DNA from 4 places in the Rhodococcus sp. NPDC055112 genome. Region 1 is predicted to be linked to each of the others. Evidence: riboswitches for the same ligand, from Rfam matches in the RefSeq annotation. Region 1 holds a riboswitch; each other region holds the start of a gene.
What was found. A riboswitch is a leader RNA that binds a small molecule or an ion and turns the genes downstream of it on or off. The one in region 1 is predicted to bind S-adenosylmethionine.
Positions count from the first base shown of each region.

Region 2: linked by a shared signal. The riboswitch ahead of ACWFRB_RS07245 (ABC transporter substrate-binding protein) and the one ahead of ACWFRB_RS15400 (ABC transporter substrate-binding protein) in region 1 are both predicted to bind S-adenosylmethionine.
Region 3: linked by a shared signal. The riboswitch ahead of ACWFRB_RS20300 (bifunctional o-acetylhomoserine/o-acetylserine sulfhydrylase) and the one ahead of ACWFRB_RS15400 (ABC transporter substrate-binding protein) in region 1 are both predicted to bind S-adenosylmethionine.
Region 4: linked by a shared signal. The riboswitch ahead of ACWFRB_RS11865 (aminotransferase class V-fold PLP-dependent enzyme) and the one ahead of ACWFRB_RS15400 (ABC transporter substrate-binding protein) in region 1 are both predicted to bind S-adenosylmethionine.

Region 1 is NZ_JBSGTR010000032.1:25,009-29,488, reverse strand. Features, by position in the region: gene ACWFRB_RS15405 (ABC transporter permease) at 1-1,276, opposite strand, end outside; gene ACWFRB_RS15400 (ABC transporter substrate-binding protein) at 1,273-2,421, opposite strand; SAM riboswitch class IV at 2,740-2,853, opposite strand; gene ACWFRB_RS15395 (SDR family oxidoreductase) at 3,043-3,819, shown strand; gene ACWFRB_RS15390 (TetR family transcriptional regulator) at 3,816-4,397, opposite strand.
Region 2 is NZ_JBSGTR010000009.1:78,075-82,554, reverse strand. Features, by position in the region: gene ACWFRB_RS07250 (ABC transporter ATP-binding protein) at 1-615, opposite strand, end outside; gene ACWFRB_RS07245 (ABC transporter substrate-binding protein) at 626-1,579, opposite strand; SAM riboswitch class I at 1,586-1,676, opposite strand; gene ACWFRB_RS07240 (glycine betaine ABC transporter substrate-binding protein) at 1,740-2,345, shown strand; gene ACWFRB_RS07235 (alpha/beta hydrolase) at 2,427-3,329, opposite strand; gene ACWFRB_RS07230 (SDR family NAD(P)-dependent oxidoreductase) at 3,334-4,164, opposite strand; gene ACWFRB_RS07225 (flavin-containing monooxygenase) at 4,161-4,480, opposite strand, start outside.
Region 3 is NZ_JBSGTR010000053.1:34,743-39,222, forward strand. Features, by position in the region: gene hutH (histidine ammonia-lyase) at 1-732, opposite strand, end outside; gene ACWFRB_RS20295 (amino acid permease) at 810-2,201, opposite strand; SAM riboswitch class IV at 2,383-2,500, shown strand; gene ACWFRB_RS20300 (bifunctional o-acetylhomoserine/o-acetylserine sulfhydrylase) at 2,637-3,947, shown strand; gene metX (homoserine O-acetyltransferase MetX) at 3,950-4,480, shown strand, end outside.
Region 4 is NZ_JBSGTR010000019.1:59,494-63,973, forward strand. Features, by position in the region: gene ACWFRB_RS11865 (aminotransferase class V-fold PLP-dependent enzyme) at 1-995, opposite strand, end outside; SAM riboswitch class IV at 1,041-1,156, opposite strand; gene ACWFRB_RS11870 (hypothetical protein) at 1,302-1,577, opposite strand; gene ACWFRB_RS11875 (Glu/Leu/Phe/Val dehydrogenase dimerization domain-containing protein) at 1,872-2,945, shown strand; gene ACWFRB_RS11880 (oxidoreductase) at 3,161-4,066, shown strand; gene ACWFRB_RS11885 (LysE family translocator) at 4,098-4,480, shown strand, end outside.

The DNA of each region.
Region 1 (4,480 bases):
TCCCGACCGTGACGACACCGATCCCGAGCGTCGCGATCGCAACGTAGTGTCCGGTGAGCCGCCAGACCGGAGCCGCCAGCACGGAAGACACGATCGCCGCGGTCAGCGCGGCCGCGGCCACCGCCGCGAGGAACGGCCAGTCGTAGCTGATGGTGAGGATGGCCGAGGTGTACGCCCCGATCGCGATCGGCCCGGCCTGGCCGATGGTGAGCTGGCCCGCCGAGCCCGCCACCAGCGTCATCGAGACCGCGATGATGGCGTAGGCGATGATCTGGGTCCCGACCACCAGTCCGTAGCTGTTGGAGACCAGCGGCACCACGAGCCCGACCACTGCGAAGGCGGCCGCCGCCTGCCACCACTGCACCCGGATCTGGCGGCCCGAACCGAGGAAGGTGCCGGTCAACGGTTCGCTCGAGATCGACGGCGCCCTCGCCAACAGTCCCCCCGGCCTCAAGACGAGCACCGCGATCAGCACCCCGAAAGTGATCAGGTCTCGGTATCCGTCCCCGAACTGGTAGATCCCCACGGCCTCGACGATGCCGAGCACGAAGCCGCCGAGCACCGCACCGGGGATCGACCCCAGCCCGCCGATCGTCGCCGCGACGAATCCGCTCATCCCCGCGATCGTGCCGCTGGTCGGCGAGATGTTCGAGTTGTACAGTCCGACAAAGATTCCCGCCAGCCCGCCGAGGCCCGACGCGATGATGAACGCCAGGTTCTGCACGCGGGGTACCGGGATCCCCATCTGCAGCGCCGCATCGGGATCCTGTGCCGTCGCCCGGATCGCCAGCCCGTACCTGCCGTACTTGAGGAAGCAGGCGAGGCCGGCCATGACCACCACCGTGATGGCGAACATCACGAGGTCCGAGGTCCCGAACCGCACCCCGCCGATCTGCCAGTTGTTGGTCGGCAGCACCGCAGGGAACGGTCGTGTCTCGGGGCCGAAGACCATCTGGACGAGGTTCTCGATGATCATGCCCGCGGCGACGGTGGCCAGCAACGCCGCCACCGCCGGACCCCGGCTCAGCGGGCGCACCGCGACGACGTTGACGACGAACCCGAGCAGCCCCGAGACACCGACCACCACCACGATGGTGGTCCACAGGGACAGCCCGAGTTCGGCGATCAGCCACCACGCGAAGATCGACCCGAACGCGAACACCGCGCCGTGGGCGAAGTTGATCACATTGGTGACCCCGAAGATCAGGGTGATCCCGACTGCGATCAGCGCATAGGCGTTGCCGTGGATCAGTCCGGCGAGGAGGGTGTCGATCATGCGGTTGGTACGAACTTCCCGTTCTGGAGCACGAGCTCGCGGGGCGCCGCGCCATCGGGACGGCGGGACTGCTGATCGAAGGCGAACTGGCCCAGCCCGATTCCGTTGAACTCGGATTCCTTCAGGCCCTTCAGGACACCCTCCCTCGTCGCACCGCCGTGGTTCGCGGCATCGGTGAGCACCTTGAGTGCGTCATAGGCGTAGACATTGAAGTCGCCCGGGTCGACCCCGAACTTCGCCCGGAACTTGCCGACGAAGTCCTGGATACGGGGATCGGCATCCGCCGCGCTGAAGATCCCGTTCACGATGTCGCCCTCCGCCGCGGAGCCCGCCAGCTCGATGAACTGTGGCGTGTTCTGGCCCCCGAAGAACTGCTTGTCGAACCCGACATCCCGGAGTTGCTTGACCACCAGGGCGCCATCGGGGCCGTAGCCGAGGTGCACGAAGGCCTCCGGCGCCGCGTCACGACCCTTGATCAGGATCGGTTTGACGTCGGTGGAGTCCGGGAGGATCGGCGACGAGTAGACGATCTCGACGCCCTTCTCCGCCGCGAACTGCGAGAAGTACTTGAATGCCTGCTTGCCCCAGTCGGTTTCGAGGTAGACCACGGAGACCTTCTTCGCCTTGCGGGAAACCCACTCGGCATTGCGCTCCTGGAACACGTCGAGGGTGATCGACGGGCTCCACGAGTACTCACCCCCGTTGGTGAACTCGACCGCGGAGTTGGTGAATCCGTACTGCACCAGCTTGCCCCGGTTGTACACCGGAGAGGCGGCGATCGAAGCGGGCGAAGAGAAGTCCCCGAGCTCGGCGATCACGGACTGATCGTCGACGAACTTCGTCGCGATCGGCACGGTCTGCTTCGGATCGGACTGTGAGTCCTCCCATTTGAGCTCGACCTTGCGCCCGTCGATGCCGCCGTTCTGATTGATCTCCTCCAGCGCCAGGTCGAAGCCCTGCTGCCACAGTCGCCCGTACTCGGCCGACGGCCCGGTCTTCGGCCCCGACACACCGAAGTAGACGGTGCCTGCCGTGGCCGCCTCCGAGTCGCTGCACGCGGCGGTCAAGCCGAGCAGTGACACCGAGGCGACCATTCCCGCCACTAACCTGCGGGTGCGTCCGGGGACGGCTGGATGGGTACTCATTCTGCGAATTCCTCCGGATGTTCGTCCGTGCGGACGCGCCGCGACAGACAGAAAAGCCGCCACGCGTGACCTCGTTGTCACGGCGGCGAATGGAAAAGGACGGTGAACAAAGGGAACGGCGGCATTGCGAAATGCTCCGATCGCCGATGCCGGCCCTTAATTCGAAAAGGCGAGCATCGACGTCGATATCCGTCTCCTGGGATTCTCGACTGGTCTGCGCAACACAGCGGGAGCGCTCGACTCGATTACCGATCAGTTATTACACTGACCGGTTTCTACACTCCATCATGACAATCAACGTGTTCAGCTTTCGCGACAGTAGGGCGCTTGCCGTATCCGCATGGATACAGCCCGGTCCTCACCCGGGGCACCCCACCGCTCCGCGAGGGTTGCCGATCAGCAAGCCGGGGCTATCAGCTGATACTCATGACCGTTGGGAGAGAACGTATCCGGGGCCTCGCCGCGTGTCAACCATCCGGTTGGGGCCGCCACCCGCCTCGTCCCGCACCGGCCTTCCCGCACCCTCCAGGCGCTGCACATTTACCTTTTCGAAACAGTTCTCGATAATTCGGATCACCGTGAAAACAATGAGCCCGAAACGAATTCCGTAGTGTTCGCGACGTGAACGAATCCACACGGCCGCCGCTCAACCCCTTCGCGCCCGACGGCCGAGTACTCGTCATCGGCGCGAGCAGCGGGATAGGTCTCGCGGCCGCCGCGATGGCATACCGGGCCGGGGCCTCCGTCGTCGGCGTCGCCAGGGGCGAGGCGAACCTGAAACGGTCCTTCGCCGCGATCGGAGGATCGAGCGCCCCCCGGTTGCTACCGATCGCCGCGGACGTCCGCGATCCGGCCGGACTCGAATCGATCTTCGCCCGCGCAGGCACGGTCGATCACGTGCTGCTGACAGCGGGATTCGCCGCGACCGGTCCCACCAGGACCACCCCGTGGTCGGCACTGGAACCGGCGTACACCGACCGCCTCGCGACCGCCTACGCCGTCGCGCAACGCGCGGCGCCCGCCCTGACGCCAGGGGGCTCGCTCGTCGTCACCTCCGGCGGGTTCGCGGTCCGGCCCGCGGCCGACACGAGCGTCGTCGCCGCCGGACTGGCCGCGCTCGAGACGTTCGTCAGGGGGCTCGCGCTCGAGTTGGCGCCGAGAAATCGCGTCAACGCCATCCGGCCGGGGCGGATCGACACCCCGATGCTGCGCGGCGCGCTCGCCCGCAGCGCGGGCGGCCCGGTCGACGACGATTCGGTGTCGGCCGCGGGACGTTCCATCCCGCTCGGGCGGGTCGGCACGGCCGACGAGGCCGCGCACGCTGCACTCTTCCTGATGGCGAACGCGTACATCACCGGCGTCACGCTCGGCGTCGACGGCGGCCAGGGCCTGCGCTAGGCGCCGATGGCTCGCTTGCCGAGCTCGATGATCGACGCCCGGAGCGTGGCCTCGTCCACCGCGGGCTCGGTCCCGCCCGTCACCATCGTCAGCAGCTGCGGCACCGTGGACGGCCAGGCCGCGATCCCGATCAGCGTGAAGAGGGAGATCGCGGTGCGCGCGTCGGCCTCGCGGCCGAGCAGCTGCGCGAGGCTCTGCACCTTGTCCAGGTACACCTGGCTGCGCGCCTCGGCGCTCGGCAGGTCCTCCTTCCGGTAGTGCAGCGACTCCCACATCAGCAGCCGCAGCAGGTCCGGACGCGCGCGATGGAAGTCGAACACCGCGCCGATGTACTCGTCGAGGTCGGTCTGCTGGGTGAGCGGATGCGCCTGCCCGAGCTCGGTGAGCGCCTCCATGATCACCGCGTCGAACAGCTTTTCCTTGCTCCCAAAGTACCCGTAGATGCGCTCCTTGTTGACGCCGGCGCGCTCGGCGATCCGGTTGACCCGACCGCCCGCGATGCCGTTCTCCGCGAACTCAGAACGCGCAGCGTCCAGGAGTTTTCGTCGCGTCGATGATCCCTCGGCATGCTCATTCATGCGCGAATCCTATCCGCAACATTTCCGGGATCCCGGAACCCTTGTGCTCCAACCAACTGGTTGGTAGAAGTATGTCCTACCCA
Region 2 (4,480 bases), on a different contig from region 1:
GCGGTCGCCGAGCCGCACCGCCTCGTCGATGTCGTGGGTGACGAACACGATGGTCTTGCGCAGCTCCGCCTGTAGGCGCTGCATCTCGGCCTGCAGGTCCTCGCGGACCACCGGATCGACCGCGCTGAACGGTTCGTCCATCAGCAGGATCGGCGGATCAGCCGCCAGCGCCCTGGCGACGCCGACGCGCTGCTGCTGGCCGCCGGAGAGCTGGGACGGGTAACGGGTGGCCAGCGCGGGGTCGAGCCCGACCCGCTCGAGCACCTCGAGCGCGGCCTTGCGGGCCGCGCGCCGCGAATCGCCGCGCAGCACAGGCACCGTGGCCACGTTGTCGATCACGGTCCGGTGCGGGAGCAGGCCCGCGCTCTGGATCACATAGCCGATGCCGAGGCGGAGCTTGACCGCGTCCGTGCGGGTGACGTCCTGGCCGTTCACGATCACCTTGCCGGAGGTGGGCGTGATCATCCGGTTGATCATCCGCATGGACGTGGTCTTGCCGCAGCCCGACGGCCCGACGAACACGGTGAAGGACTCGGGCTCGATGACCAGGTCGAGGCTCTCGACCGCGGTGGTGCCGTCCGGGTAGCGCTTGGTGACCGACTCGAAGGAGATCAAGGCCGGCCGCCTACGACACCGGCTTGTCGAGCCCCTGTGCCGACACCCACTCGGCGGCGGCGGCGTCCGGTTCGGTCTTCGAGTCGCCGGACACCGAAGTGTTCAGTGCGATGAGTTCGTCGGTGGTCAGCTTGGCCGACACCGCATTCAGGACCGCCGCCAGCTTCTCGGACTGCTTGTTCGCGCGCAGGACCGGGACCACGTTCTGCGCCGGGAAGTTGTTCCTCGGGTCCGCGAGGACCACGAAGTTGTTCTTGGCGATGGCGGGCGAGGTGGTGAAGATGTTCGCCGCGGTGACCTGGCCGGACGAGAGGGCGGCCACCGTTGCGGGTCCGCCGCCGTCCGCGATCGGCACGAAGTTCTGCGGGCTGATGACGAGGCCGTAGTCGGCCTCGAGGCCGGGCAGCCCTCCCGCGCGCTCCTGGAACTCGGCGGGGGCACCGAACTTCACCTCGGCGGAGTGGGGCGCCAGGTCGGCGATCGAGGTCAGCTGCCACTTGTCGGCGGTCTCACGGGTGACGACCACCGCATCCTTGTCCTCGCCGGGCGCCGGCGTGGTGATCGCCAGGTCGGGGCCGAGCGCCGCGGGCAGGGCCGCGTCCACCTCGGCGGCGCTGGTCGCGGTCGTGTCCTTGTCGAGGTACTGCAGCAGGTTGCCGGTGTAGTCCGGGATCACATCGATGGATCCGTCCTTGACCGCGGGGATGTAGGTCTCCCGGCTGCCGATGTTCAGCTTGGTCTGTACGTCGAAGCCGTTGGCACGCAGGGCCTCCGCGTAGATGTTCGCCACGGTCTCGGACTCGGGGAAGTTCGCCGACCCGACGATGATCGCGTTCGGGTCCGAGCCGGTGCCACCGCCGCTGCTCAGTGGGTCGGAGTTGCCGCATGAGGTCAGGACCGTCAGGGCGGTGACCGCCGCGGCGACAGCGATCGGGCGGGCGGAGCGGCGAGCTGAGAACCTCATGGCATCCTTCCATCGGTTCCGGCGGTAGCACCCGTCCCTGTCGGACTGGTTGCTGCGGCGTCAACAAGCCGGATCTCTCGGCCGCTCGAGATGGTGCTGGCCACCGAGTGTAACGATAGGGAGGACATTCGCTTGGTGAGGAGAGGGAGCGTGGCGCGCCATGACGGCTCGGTGGAGGAAGGCTGCGACGACAGCGATGTCCGCGGCCGTGGTGTGCGCGCTCGCCGGATGCACGGTGGACAATTCCCGGCTCGACGAGACGCAGGCACCTGCAGCGATCACCGTCGGGTCAGGGGAGAGCGCGGAGTCACAGGTCGTCGCGGAGATCTACGCGGGGATCCTGCGCGGCACCGGATCCCCGGTCGAGGTGGGTTCCCCGGAGACCAGGGCGGAGTACGTGGAGGGACTCGGGGCGGCGGAGATCACGGTGGTGCCGGACTTCACCGGGCAGCTTCTGCACTATTTTCAGCCGGACTCGGCGCTCACCGATCCCGATGAGGTGTTCGAGGAGCTGAACAGGTCTCTGCCGGAGGGGCTCTCGGTGTCCGATTACAGCGAGGCCGAGTTGGAGGCCGGTGATTCGGCACCCGCGGAGAACGTGGTGCCACTCATGCGAAACGGGGTGCTCACCGAGGATCAGGTCAAGGCGCTCAACGTCGTTGCAGGCGAGCTGACCTCGGCCGACCTGGCGTCGATGGCGGAGCGGGTCCGGCGGGGAGAGGCGGATCCGAAGCGGGCGGCGGACGAATGGCTCGCCGAGCGCTGAACTTGCGGTGACGCTCGAACGGGTGGTTGCCGGGTTCGCCTCTCGGCGATCGTCCCGGTGACCACCCGTTCGACAGGTGAGCTAGACCTCGGTGCGTTCGAGCGCCTCGCGCAGGAAGCCGCCGAGCTCGCGCACGGCGTCGTTCGCCTCCCGCAGGATCGACGCCTGCAGGTGCGCGACGTGCCACAGCGTCGGGTACTCGGTGAACTCGACCGTGACGCCCGCGGCCCGCAGCTTGTCCACGAGCTCCACCACCTGCGGGTACAGCACCTCGGAGGTGCCGACGTGCACGATGGTCGGCGGTAGCCCGGTCATGTCGCCGTGCAGCGGCGCGTAGCCCGGATCGGCGGGGTCGCCGCCGCCGAGGTACGCCTCGGCCGCGATGAACGACCACGCCGTGTTGATCACGAGATCGCGATCCTTCGGGGCGTTACGGGCGCCTGGGTCCACCCACGGCGCGATCAGTCCGAGGGCGGCCGGGTGTACGTCGTGCGCGTCGATCAGGCGGCGCGCGGTGGCGAGCGACAGCCCGCCGCCTGCCGAATCCCCTGCGATGGCAACCTGATCGGCGGTGTACCCGTGCTCGACGAGCAGCTCGAGGTACGCGTCGACCGCGTCTTCCAGCCCTGCCGGGTACGGATTCTCCGGGGCGAGGCGGTAGTCGAGCAGGTACACCGCGGACCCGGACTCGCGTGCGAGGTACGCGGCCAGCGACCGGTGGGTGGCGAGCGATCCGAGGGTGAAGCCGCCGCCGTGCAGGTACAGCACGGCGGTGCGGCGCTCGCTGGCCCCGACCGTGATGCGCTCGGCCCTGCGGCCTGCCAGGGTCAGCTCCCGCACGACGGTGTCGCGCGGAAGCCGTTGCAGCGGGGAGCCCGCGTCGAGCAGCGCACGGGCCGCGGGTACCGGCATCTTCGCGTGCAGGGCCACCCGGTAGAAGGCGCCGAGGTTCGCGGCGACCAGCGGTCGGGGCAGGAACACCATTGGGCTACTTCCCCTTCGGCATCACGCGGCCGGCGATCTCGGCGACCACGCGCTGGTAGCTCGAGCCGACCAGGCGCACCCAGGCGTCGAGGAACTTGGCGTCGGCACCGATCAGCACCCGCGCCTTGCCCTTCTGCACGCCGTTCACGATGACCTTCGCGGCCTGCTCGGGCGTGGTCCGCGCCAGCTTCTTGTCGAAGAACTCGGAGAAGGCCGCGAGGTCTTCTCCTGGCCCCGCGGTCGCGTTGCGGGCGATGGCGGTCTTGATGCCGCCCGGGTGCACACAGGTCACCTTGACCGGGTGCTTGGCGATCAACATCTCCTGCCGCAGCGACTCGGTGAAGCCGCGGACCGCGAACTTCGCGGAGTTGTAGGCGGACTGGCCGGGCATCGAGAGCAGGCCGAACAGGCTGGAGACGTTCACCACGTGCCCGTCGCCGGAGGCAACCAGGTGCGGCAGGAATGCCTTGGTGCCGTTGACGACTCCCCAGAAGTCCACGTCCATGATCTTCTCGATGTCCTTGAACTCGGACTTCTCGAACTCACCGTGGTACGCGATGCCTGCGTTGTTGTAGATCTGGTTGACCTTGCCGAAGTGTTCGGCGATCGCGTCGGCGTACTGCAGTACCGCCTCCCGCTGGGTCACGTCCAGGTGATCGGACCTGACCTCGGCGCCGAGGGCCTCGGCCTGGCGAACGGTCTCGGTCAGTCCGACGCTGTCGAAGTCGGAGAGCGCGAGCCGGGCGCCCTTCTCGGCCAGGTTCAGCGCGAGCGCCCGACCGATGCCGGATCCCGCTCCGGTGATGACCACGACCTTGCCTGCGAAATCGCTCACTGTGCAACAACCTTCTCGTCGTCGTCGGCGATGCCGACAGTGGTCGCACCGTCGGCGATGCCGACAGTGGATGCCGTGCCGCGTTCGATCTCCGCGGCGATCTCGTCGCCGGTGATCCCCGGCAGGTCCCTGGTGGCCACGCTGCGGTACGCGGCGAGGTCGAACTTCTTTGTCGTGTTGCGGAACTGGAAGGTGAAGCCCGGCCACAGAGTGGTGTTGTTGCCGTGCTTGTCGAGGTACCAGCTGGCGCACCCGCCGTTGTTCCAGACGCTTCGCGCGAGCTTGTCCTGCAGGTCCTTGTTGTAGGCGTCCTGCG
Region 3 (4,480 bases), on a different contig from region 1:
GTCCGCGGCGAACACCTTGTCCGTGCCGAGCAGCCCCTCGACGCTCATCGCCGCGGTGACGTCGGCCAGCGGCAACAACCGGTGCAGGTCATCGCAGGCGAGCACCAGCATGCCGAGCATCCCGTCGGTGCCGTTGATGAGCGCGAGGCCCTCCTTCTCCTCGAGGACCAACGGGTGGATCCCGGCCGCGGCCAGTGCGCCTGCGGCGGGCAGGTGCTCCCCGGCGGCGTCCCGGACCAGGCCCTCCCCCGTCACCGCGAGCGCGACGTGGGCGAGCGGCGCCAGGTCACCCGAGCAGCCGAGGCTGCCGAACTCGGGAACCACGGGCGTGATCCCCGCCGACAGCAGCGCGGCGTAGGTGTGCGCCACCTCCGGCCGTGCCCCGGTGCGACCGGTCGCCAGCGTGGCCAGGCGCAGCAGCATCATCGCGCGCACCACTTCGCGCTCGACCTCAGGACCGCTCCCCGCGGCGTGCGAACGGATGAGGCTGCGCTGCAGCTGGGCGCGCAGCTCCGGCGGGATGTGCCGGGTGGCGAGCGCACCGAAACCGGTGGACACGCCGTACACCGGACCGAAGTCCCGCGCGAGTGCCTCGATGTGCGCCCTGGTTGCCGCCATGGCCGACACCGCCTGATCGGACAGCAGCACCGGGGCGCCGGAACGGGCGACGTGCAGCACCTGGCCGGGCGTCAGCGGGGCGACGCCGACCACGACCGGTTCGGGATTGTCCACCGCGGGCTCCTCCGTCGGGAAGCGAGCTGCTGCTCACATCCTCCCGCCGAATCGGTCGCGGCGCGGGGAAATCACCGTCAGGACGCCTGATGCACCAGTTCCGGCTCCGATTCCGGCGGCGGACGGACGAAGCGGAAGTAGGCGAGGGTGAGCAGGATCAGCCACACGGCCCCGACCACCAGTGCCACCCTGGTGTCCGCGTAGAAGGCGAGGACTGCGATCACGAAGACCAGGAAGGCGATCGCCAACATCTGCCCGTAGGGCCAGAACGGCACCGGGAACTTCAGCTCCGCCGCCTCCGCCGGATCCATCCGCTGCCGGGAGCGGTAGTGCGAGAGCAGGATCATCAGCCAGACGAAGATCGTGGCGAAGGTGGCGATGGAGGCGATCACGAGAAAGACGGACTCCGGGATCGCGTAGTTCAACAGCACCCCGACCAGCAGGGCCACGACCATGATGACCACCGTCATCCACGGCACGCCGTTGCGCGAGACCCGCCGCATGATCGCGGGCGCCTGCCCGCGTTGCGCCATGCCGAACATCATCCGGCCCGCACCGAAGATGTCGCTGTTGATCGCCGACAGGGCCGCGGTGATGACCACGATGTTCAGCACCGTCGCCGCCGGTCCGATGCCGAGGCCCTGGAAGATCTGCACGAAGGGACTGCCCTCGGATCCGATGCTCTGCCACGGGTTGATCGCCATGATCACGGCCAGGGTCAGCACATAGAACAGGATGATGCGCACCGGGACGGTGTTGATCGCGCGGGGAATCGTGCGCTCCGGGTCCTCGGCCTCGCCCGCCGTGACACCGATGATCTCGGTGCCACCGAAGGCGAACATCACGATCGCGAAACAGCCGACGAAGCCGCCGAACCCGGTGGCGAAGAACCCGCCGTCGGACCACAGGTTGCTCACTCCGGTGCCGGTGTCGTGGACCCCGAACCCGAAGATCAGGATCGCGACGCCCGCGGCGATCATCGCCACGATGGCCGCCACCTTGACCAGCGTGAACCAGAACTCGAGCTCGCCGAACACCTTGACGCTGAGGAGATTGATCGCGCCGATGAAGAAGACGATCGCCAGGACCCAGATCCACCGCGGCACGTCGGGGAACCAGAACCCCATGTAGACGCCGAACGCGGTCACGTCCGCGAGGCACACCACGATCATCTCGAACGTGTACGTCCACCCCGTCATGAACCCGGCCAGCGGCCCGAGGTGCTTGCTCGCGTACTCGCCGAACGAGCCCGAGACGGGATTGCTCACGGCCATCTCGCCGAGCGCCCGCAGCACGAGGTACACCGCCAGGCCGCCGATCAGGTAGGCCAGCAGCACGGACGGACCGGCCTGCTCGATCGCCGCGGCGGAGCCGTAGAAGAGGCCCGTGCCGATGGCGGAGCCGAGCGCGATGAATCGGATGTGCCGGGCGGTGAGACCTCGGGTCAGCGCCGTGGCGGCGGCTTTCACTATCGGTCTCCCTGCGAGCTACTCGAAACTCGGGCGATGCCCGGACTTGATGATTGCGACCCGCAGCCTAGCCCTGTAATGCAGGTCACCCGCTGTCGCCGGGTCCATGGCGGCGCCTCCGCCACACCGAAACGCCGCCCTCGCTTTCGACCGCTCGACCCGAGCCGCTAATATCGAGGGCGGTCATGAGTGCCAGCATCAAGCCCCGGCTAGCTGGTCGGCAACCCTCCATCCGCGGTGGGGTGCCCCGGGTGATGACCGGGTTGTCCGAGAAACAGTTCGGATGACAAGCGCGGGTCCGTCGGGACGGACCCACAAACCGGGCCACGACCCACCGGAGGTTCACCATGTGTTGTTGTCGCAGATAGGACCCAGTCTTGCCCCCTGGCGCCTGAGCTGCGCCGATCTCCCCCAATTTCTTGGAGTAGACAACACATGAGCGAGAACACCCCCGTCACCGACCCGACCGCTGCCTGGAGCTTCGAGACCAAGCAGATCCACGCGGGCCAGACGTCCGATGCGACGACCAACGCCCGCGCGCTGCCGATCTACCAGACAACGTCGTACACGTTCAACAACACCGATCACGCGGCGGCGCTGTTCGGGCTGGCCGAGCCGGGCAACATCTACACCCGGATCATGAACCCGACCCAGGACGCGGTCGAGCAGCGGATCGCCTCGCTCGAGGGAGGCGTGGCGGCGCTCCTGCTGGCCTCGGGGCAGGCCGCCGAGACGTTCGCCATCCTCAACCTGGCCGAGGCGGGCGACCACATCGTCTCCAGCCCGCGCCTGTACGGCGGCACCTACAACCTCTTCCACTACACGCTGCCCAAGCTCGGCATCACGGTCAGCTTCGTGGAGGACCCCGACAACCTCGAGCAGTGGCGCGCGGCCATCCAGCCGAACACCAAGGCCTTCTTCGGCGAGACCATCTCCAACCCGAAGAACGACGTCTTCGACATCCCCGGCGTCTCGGCGGTGGCGCACGAGAACGGCATCCCGCTGATCGTGGACAACACGGTCGCCACCCCGTACCTGATCCGGCCGCTCGAGCACGGCGCGGACATCGTGGTGCACTCGGCGACCAAGTACCTCGGCGGGCACGGCACGGCGATCGCCGGCGTCATCGTCGACGGCGGCAATTTCGACTGGACCCAGGGCAGGCACACGAACTTCACCACGCCCGATCCCAGCTACCACGGTGCGGTGTTCGCCGACCTCGGCGCGCCCGCGTTCGCACTCAAGGCCCGCGTGCAACTCCTGCGCGACGTGGGCGCAGCGGTCTCGCCGTTCAACGCCTTCCTCATCAGCCAAGGCCTGGAGACGCTGAGCCTGCGCATCGAGCGGCACGTCGAGAACGCGCAGCGGGTCGCCGAGTTCCTGCAGGCCCGCCCCGAGGTCACCTCGGTCGCATACGCCGGACTGCCCTCGTCGCCCTGGTACGAGCGCGGCCAGAAGCTCGCCCCGAAGGGTGCGGGCGCGATCGTGGCGTTCGAGCTGGCCGGTGGGGTCGACGCGGGCAAGAACTTCGTCAACGCCCTCACCCTGCACAGCCACGTCGCCAACATCGGCGACGTGCGTTCGCTCGTCATCCACCCCGCCTCCACGACGCACTCGCAGCTGACCCCCGAGGAGCAGCTGGCATCGGGCGTGACCCCGGGCCTGGTGCGGCTCGCGGTCGGCATCGAGGGCATCGACGACATCCTGGCCGATCTCGAGGCCGGTCTCGCGGCGGCGGCATCTTGACAGTGCGCTCCGAGTCAGACGCCCGTTCGGCGCGGCCTCCGCGGGGAGCTCTACCGGCCCTCGCGGGGTTCCCGCCGCCGAACGGGCGGCTGACGGGCATCGGCATCGGCCCGCTGGAGCTGGAGAGCGGTGTCGTCCTGCCCGATGTCACCCTCGCCGTGCAGGCGTGGGGTGAGCCGAACGCCGACCTCGACAACATCGTGCTCGTCGAGCACGCGCTGACCGGCGACTCACACGTCTCCGGTCCCGTCGACGACGAGCACCCGTCGCCGGGCTGGTGGAACGGCATGATCGGCCCCGGCGCCCCCATCGACACCAACGAATGGTGCGTACTGGCCACCAACGTCCTCGGCGGCTGCCGGGGCACCACCGGACCCGCCTCGCTCGACCCGGACGGCCGGGCGTGGGGATCACGCTTTCCGGAGATCTCCATACGCGACCAGGTCCAGGCGGAACTCGCGCTGGCCGACCTGCTCGGCATCGACCGATTCGCGGCTGTGGTCGGCGGCTCGATGGGCGGCATGCGGACCCTG
Region 4 (4,480 bases), on a different contig from region 1:
AGCAGCTCGACGCCGTCGATGCCGCGCAGCCCGTCGACGAGCCGAGCGCAGAGGGCACGCTCGTGCAGCTCGGACGCCTCCGCGTCGAGGCCGGCAAGCGCCGTGCAGGCCGCGGCCAACGCCGCGACGCCGAGCACGTTGGGGGTGCCGGCCTCGTGACGCTGCGGGGCCTGCGCCCAGTCGACGCCTGCCGCCGAGACGTCGCGGGTGGCGCCGCCGCCGACCAGGTACGGCTCGGCGGCATCCAGCCAGTCCCGCCTGCCGATGAGCGCGCCCGCCCCGAACGGCGCGTACAGCTTGTGACCGGAGAAGGCCAGGTAGTCGACGCCGAGCGCGGCGATGTCCACCCGCCGGTGCGGCAGCAACTGGGCGCCGTCGACGAGTATCCGCGCCCCGCAGGCGTGCGCGACCTCGGCGAGCCGGGCGATCGGCAGCACCTCGCCGGTGACGTTGGAGGCGCCGGTGACGGCGAGCAGCGCTGCCGGCTTGCTGCACAGTTCGGCGACGATCCGCTCCACCGTCTCGGCGACGGTGTCCGCGGACCGGACGATCCGCGTGCCGTTCTTCTTCCAGGGCAACAGATTTGCGTGGTGCTCGATGTCGAGGACAACGGTGTCGCCCGGCACGCAGCCGGCCAGCAGGTTCAGCGAGTCGGTGGTGTTCCTGGTGAACACCACCACGTCGTCCGACCGGGCCCCGACGAACCCGGCGACCACGTCACGGGCCCCTTCGTAGCTGGCGGTGGACACCTGCGAGGCGTACCCGGCCCCCCGGTGCACGCTGGCGTAGTACGGCAGCAGCTCCTGCACCCGCGCGGTGACCTGCGCCAGGGCAGGCGCGCTGGCCGCGTAGTCGAAGTTCGCGTAGGTGCAGGTCCCGCCGTCTGCCAGCGGGACGGTCAGGTCGGCCCCGGAGACCTCGGCGAACGGACGGTCGGCGGCGCAGCGCTCGTCGGAGCGAACGGCGGTGGCGGTGGCGGTGAGAACAGCAGTCATCAGACATCCCTCGGTCAGGGACCCGTGTGCTTGTGGAAGACAACGAGCCCGCGCTTGCCGGGTCCGGTGTTGGACCGCAGCCAGGTCGTCACCCGGGGCACCCCACCGCGGTGGAGGGTTGCCGGCCAGCAAGCCGGGGCTATCTGCTGGCACTCATGACCTACGGCGAGAATGGCAGGCCGGGTCGCGGGTTGTCAACAGCAGAGACCGGCTCGCGTGTTCCGCGAGCCGGTCCCCGGCGCCCGATGGCCTGTCTCACTCGAATTGAAATGACTTGCTGTTCAGCCTTTTTGCTCCGATCGAGACCTAACAGGCGGCCAGGAGCATCACCGGCGCGAAGGGCTCAACGCGGACGCAAGGCACCCCCAGCGCGCGCACGTGCTGCACCGCCGCCGCATCGGCGGCCGAGCAGATCCCGTCGAGCACGTCCTCGGTGGCGATCGCACCGAGAAGGTCGTCGCCGAGCGCCCGCGTGGACTCCAGACCGTGCTGCCTGAGCCACCGCTCGGTCTCGACGAAGGCCGCCGGGGTCCCGATGAACAGAACCCGCCGGATCTGCGGCGGCGCCTGTGTTGTCGTCATGCGATTCCCTTTCCTGGGTTCGGGTACGCAATCAACTCTCGCCGGGGGCGCCGCTCGTGTCTGTCCACCGATCGGCGGGTCAGCCGGGGGAACCTCGGGTCCTCCGATCGGCGGACAACTGAGCGCTACGTCACATCGGTGACCCAGGTCACCCACGCCTACTGATCACTCCGATCAGCCAGAGATCCCACTATTGACTGTTCTGCCAGCCATATCGACTGTAGTAGCGACACACAGCGCATATCGACACTGCCCTGAGCGCCACCCAGCCCAGCTATCGGAAGGACGTCAACGATGACCACCCTGGAAGCCCGACCCGTCACCCGCACCTCGCACAGCGGCTTCGACCACGAACACGTCGCCCTCGAATGCGGACCGCGCTCGGGCCTCCCGATCACCGTCGCCGTGCACTCCACCCGGCTGGGACCCGCGCTCGGTGGCTGCCGGGTGTGGCAGTACCCGGACTGGCAGTCCGGGATGGAGGACGCACTCCGGTTGTCCGCCGCGATGACCCTCAAATGTGCGGTCGCGGGTCTGGACACCGGCGGTGGCAAGTCCGTGATCGCCCTGGCGCCGGGCGAGGTCCTCGACGGGGACCGCCGCCGCGCGGCGATGCTCGACCTCGCCGACATCGTGGACGATCTGGGCGGGCGATACCGGACCGCAGAGGACGTCGGTACCAGCGCGGCCGACATGCAGATTGTTCGGGAACGGACCGCGCACGTCTTCGGCCTGCCCACCGCCGCGGGCGGGATCGGCGAACCGGCCGAGCCCACCGCGGTCGGCGTCTACTCGGCCTTGCGCGCCACCGTCGATCGTGCGTTCCCCGGCTCGGGCCTCGCGGGCCTGAGGATCACCATCAGCGGACTCGGGCAGGTCGGCTCCCGGCTCGCCCGCAGGCTCGCCTCCGAGGGTGCCGTCCTCACCGTCAGCGACATCGACGCGGGCAAGCGGGCGCTGGCCGAGGAGATCGGTGCCGGCTGGGTCAGTCCCGAGGACGCCGCCACCGTGCCCGCGGACGTTTTCGTCCCGGCCGGCGTCGGCGGGGTGCTCACCGACGAGGTGATCGACGGCCTCGACTGCCGCGCGGTCGTGGGCCCGGCGAACAACCAGCTCGCACGCCCGGACGGCGCGGACCGCCTGGCCGGCAGGGGGATCCTGTGGGCACCCGACTTCGTCGCCAATGCGGGCGGCGCCCTGTTCGCGATCCTTGCCGACGGCGAGAACCGGGGCTATGACGAGGTCCTGGCCCGGGTGAACCTCATCGGCAGCACCCTCGGCGAGCTGTTCGACCGTGCCGAGCGCGCGGGTATCACGCCGTTGGCGGCCGCACACGCGGCCGCGGACGAGCGACTCGGTCGCGGCTGAGCGATCTCCGGGCGTTGTGGCGCGGTCGGCCGTAGGGTCGGGCACGCCACGACCACGCCGCAACGTCTGGAGTAGCCATGCCCGCATCCGAGCCGCCCGCATCCCGCCGACCGGACCCCGGCCCGGTCATCGAGGCCGGGCGCGCGGCCCGGCGACCGCTCGTGAAGCCGCGGTTCGGCGTCGCGGACCTGCCCGATCAGCGCGGCCGGACGATCATGGTCACCGGCGCGAACAACGGCCTCGGGTTGCAGGCCGTCACCGCGCTCGCAGGCGCGGGCGCCCGGGTGGTGCTGGCCTGCCGCGACCTCGAGCGCGCCGCGAGCGCGCTGGAATCGGTCCGCGCGGCGGGCCGCGCCGCCGGATCCGCCGCCGAACACGCGCTGGTCCGGCTCGACCTGGCGGACCTGGCCTCGGTGCGGGCGGCGGCCGCCGAGACCGCGACAGCGGTGGAGTCCGTCGACGTGCTCATCAACAACGCCGGGGTGATGGCGATCCCGAAGGGCACGACGGCCGACGGATTCGAGACCCAGTTCGGCACCAACCATCTCGGCCATTTCGCGCTGACCGACGCGATGTTGCCGCTGCTCCTGCGGGCCGAGGCGCCGCGGGTGGTCACCCTGGCGAGCATCGCGCATTTCGGCGGGACCATCGACCTCGACGACCCGAATTTCGAACGACGCCCCTACGACCGCATGGCCGCGTACCGGCAGTCCAAGCTCGCCAACCTGATCTTCAGCGCCGAACTCGCCCGGCGGGCCGCGGCCGCGGGCGGCCCGCTGATCTCGATCGGCGCGCACCCCGGTGTGGCCGCGACCAACCTCTTCGACTCGATGCTGCCGCCGATACCCGGACTCGCGTCGCTCACCCGGCTGGGCATGCGGATCGTCGTCAACAGCGAGGCCGACGGCGCGCTGAGCCAGCTCTACGGCGCGACGATGCCCGACGTCGACAACGGCGACTACCTGGGCCCGGGGGGCCTGCGCGGCATGCGCGGGCCCGTGACCCGGTGCGGGCGCACCGAGAGCGCGCGGGACCCGCAGCTGGCTCGGGAACTGTGGGAGCTGTCCGTCGAGATGACCGGCGCGGACTTCGCGGCGCTGCGCCCGGCGACGCCGATTTGATTCGCATCCTGATCTGCGGTCTCCTTTCGCCATGACCGCCGCCACCCTGCTCAGCTTCGCGGGCGTCTGCCTGCTGCTCGCGCTCCTGCCGGGACCCGACTCGTTCCTGGTGCTCCGCTACAGCATCGGCGGCACCCGCCCTGGCGTCGCGGCCGCCGTCGGGGTGTCCATCGGCAGCCTGTTCTGGGCGGTGGTGGTGGCCCTCGGCGTCGCGGCGCTGCTCGAGCAGTCCGCGTCCGCCTACCGGGTCGTCAAGATCGCGGGCGGGCTGTACCTGCTCTACCTCGGGGTCCGCGCCCTGCTCCGGCGGCGGGCGGCAGCACCCGCATCGACTGGACCGGTCGCGGCCCCGACCGGATCCGCGTTCGGCGCCGGGGTGCTGTCGTGCGCCCTGAACCCGAAGATGGGCCTGTT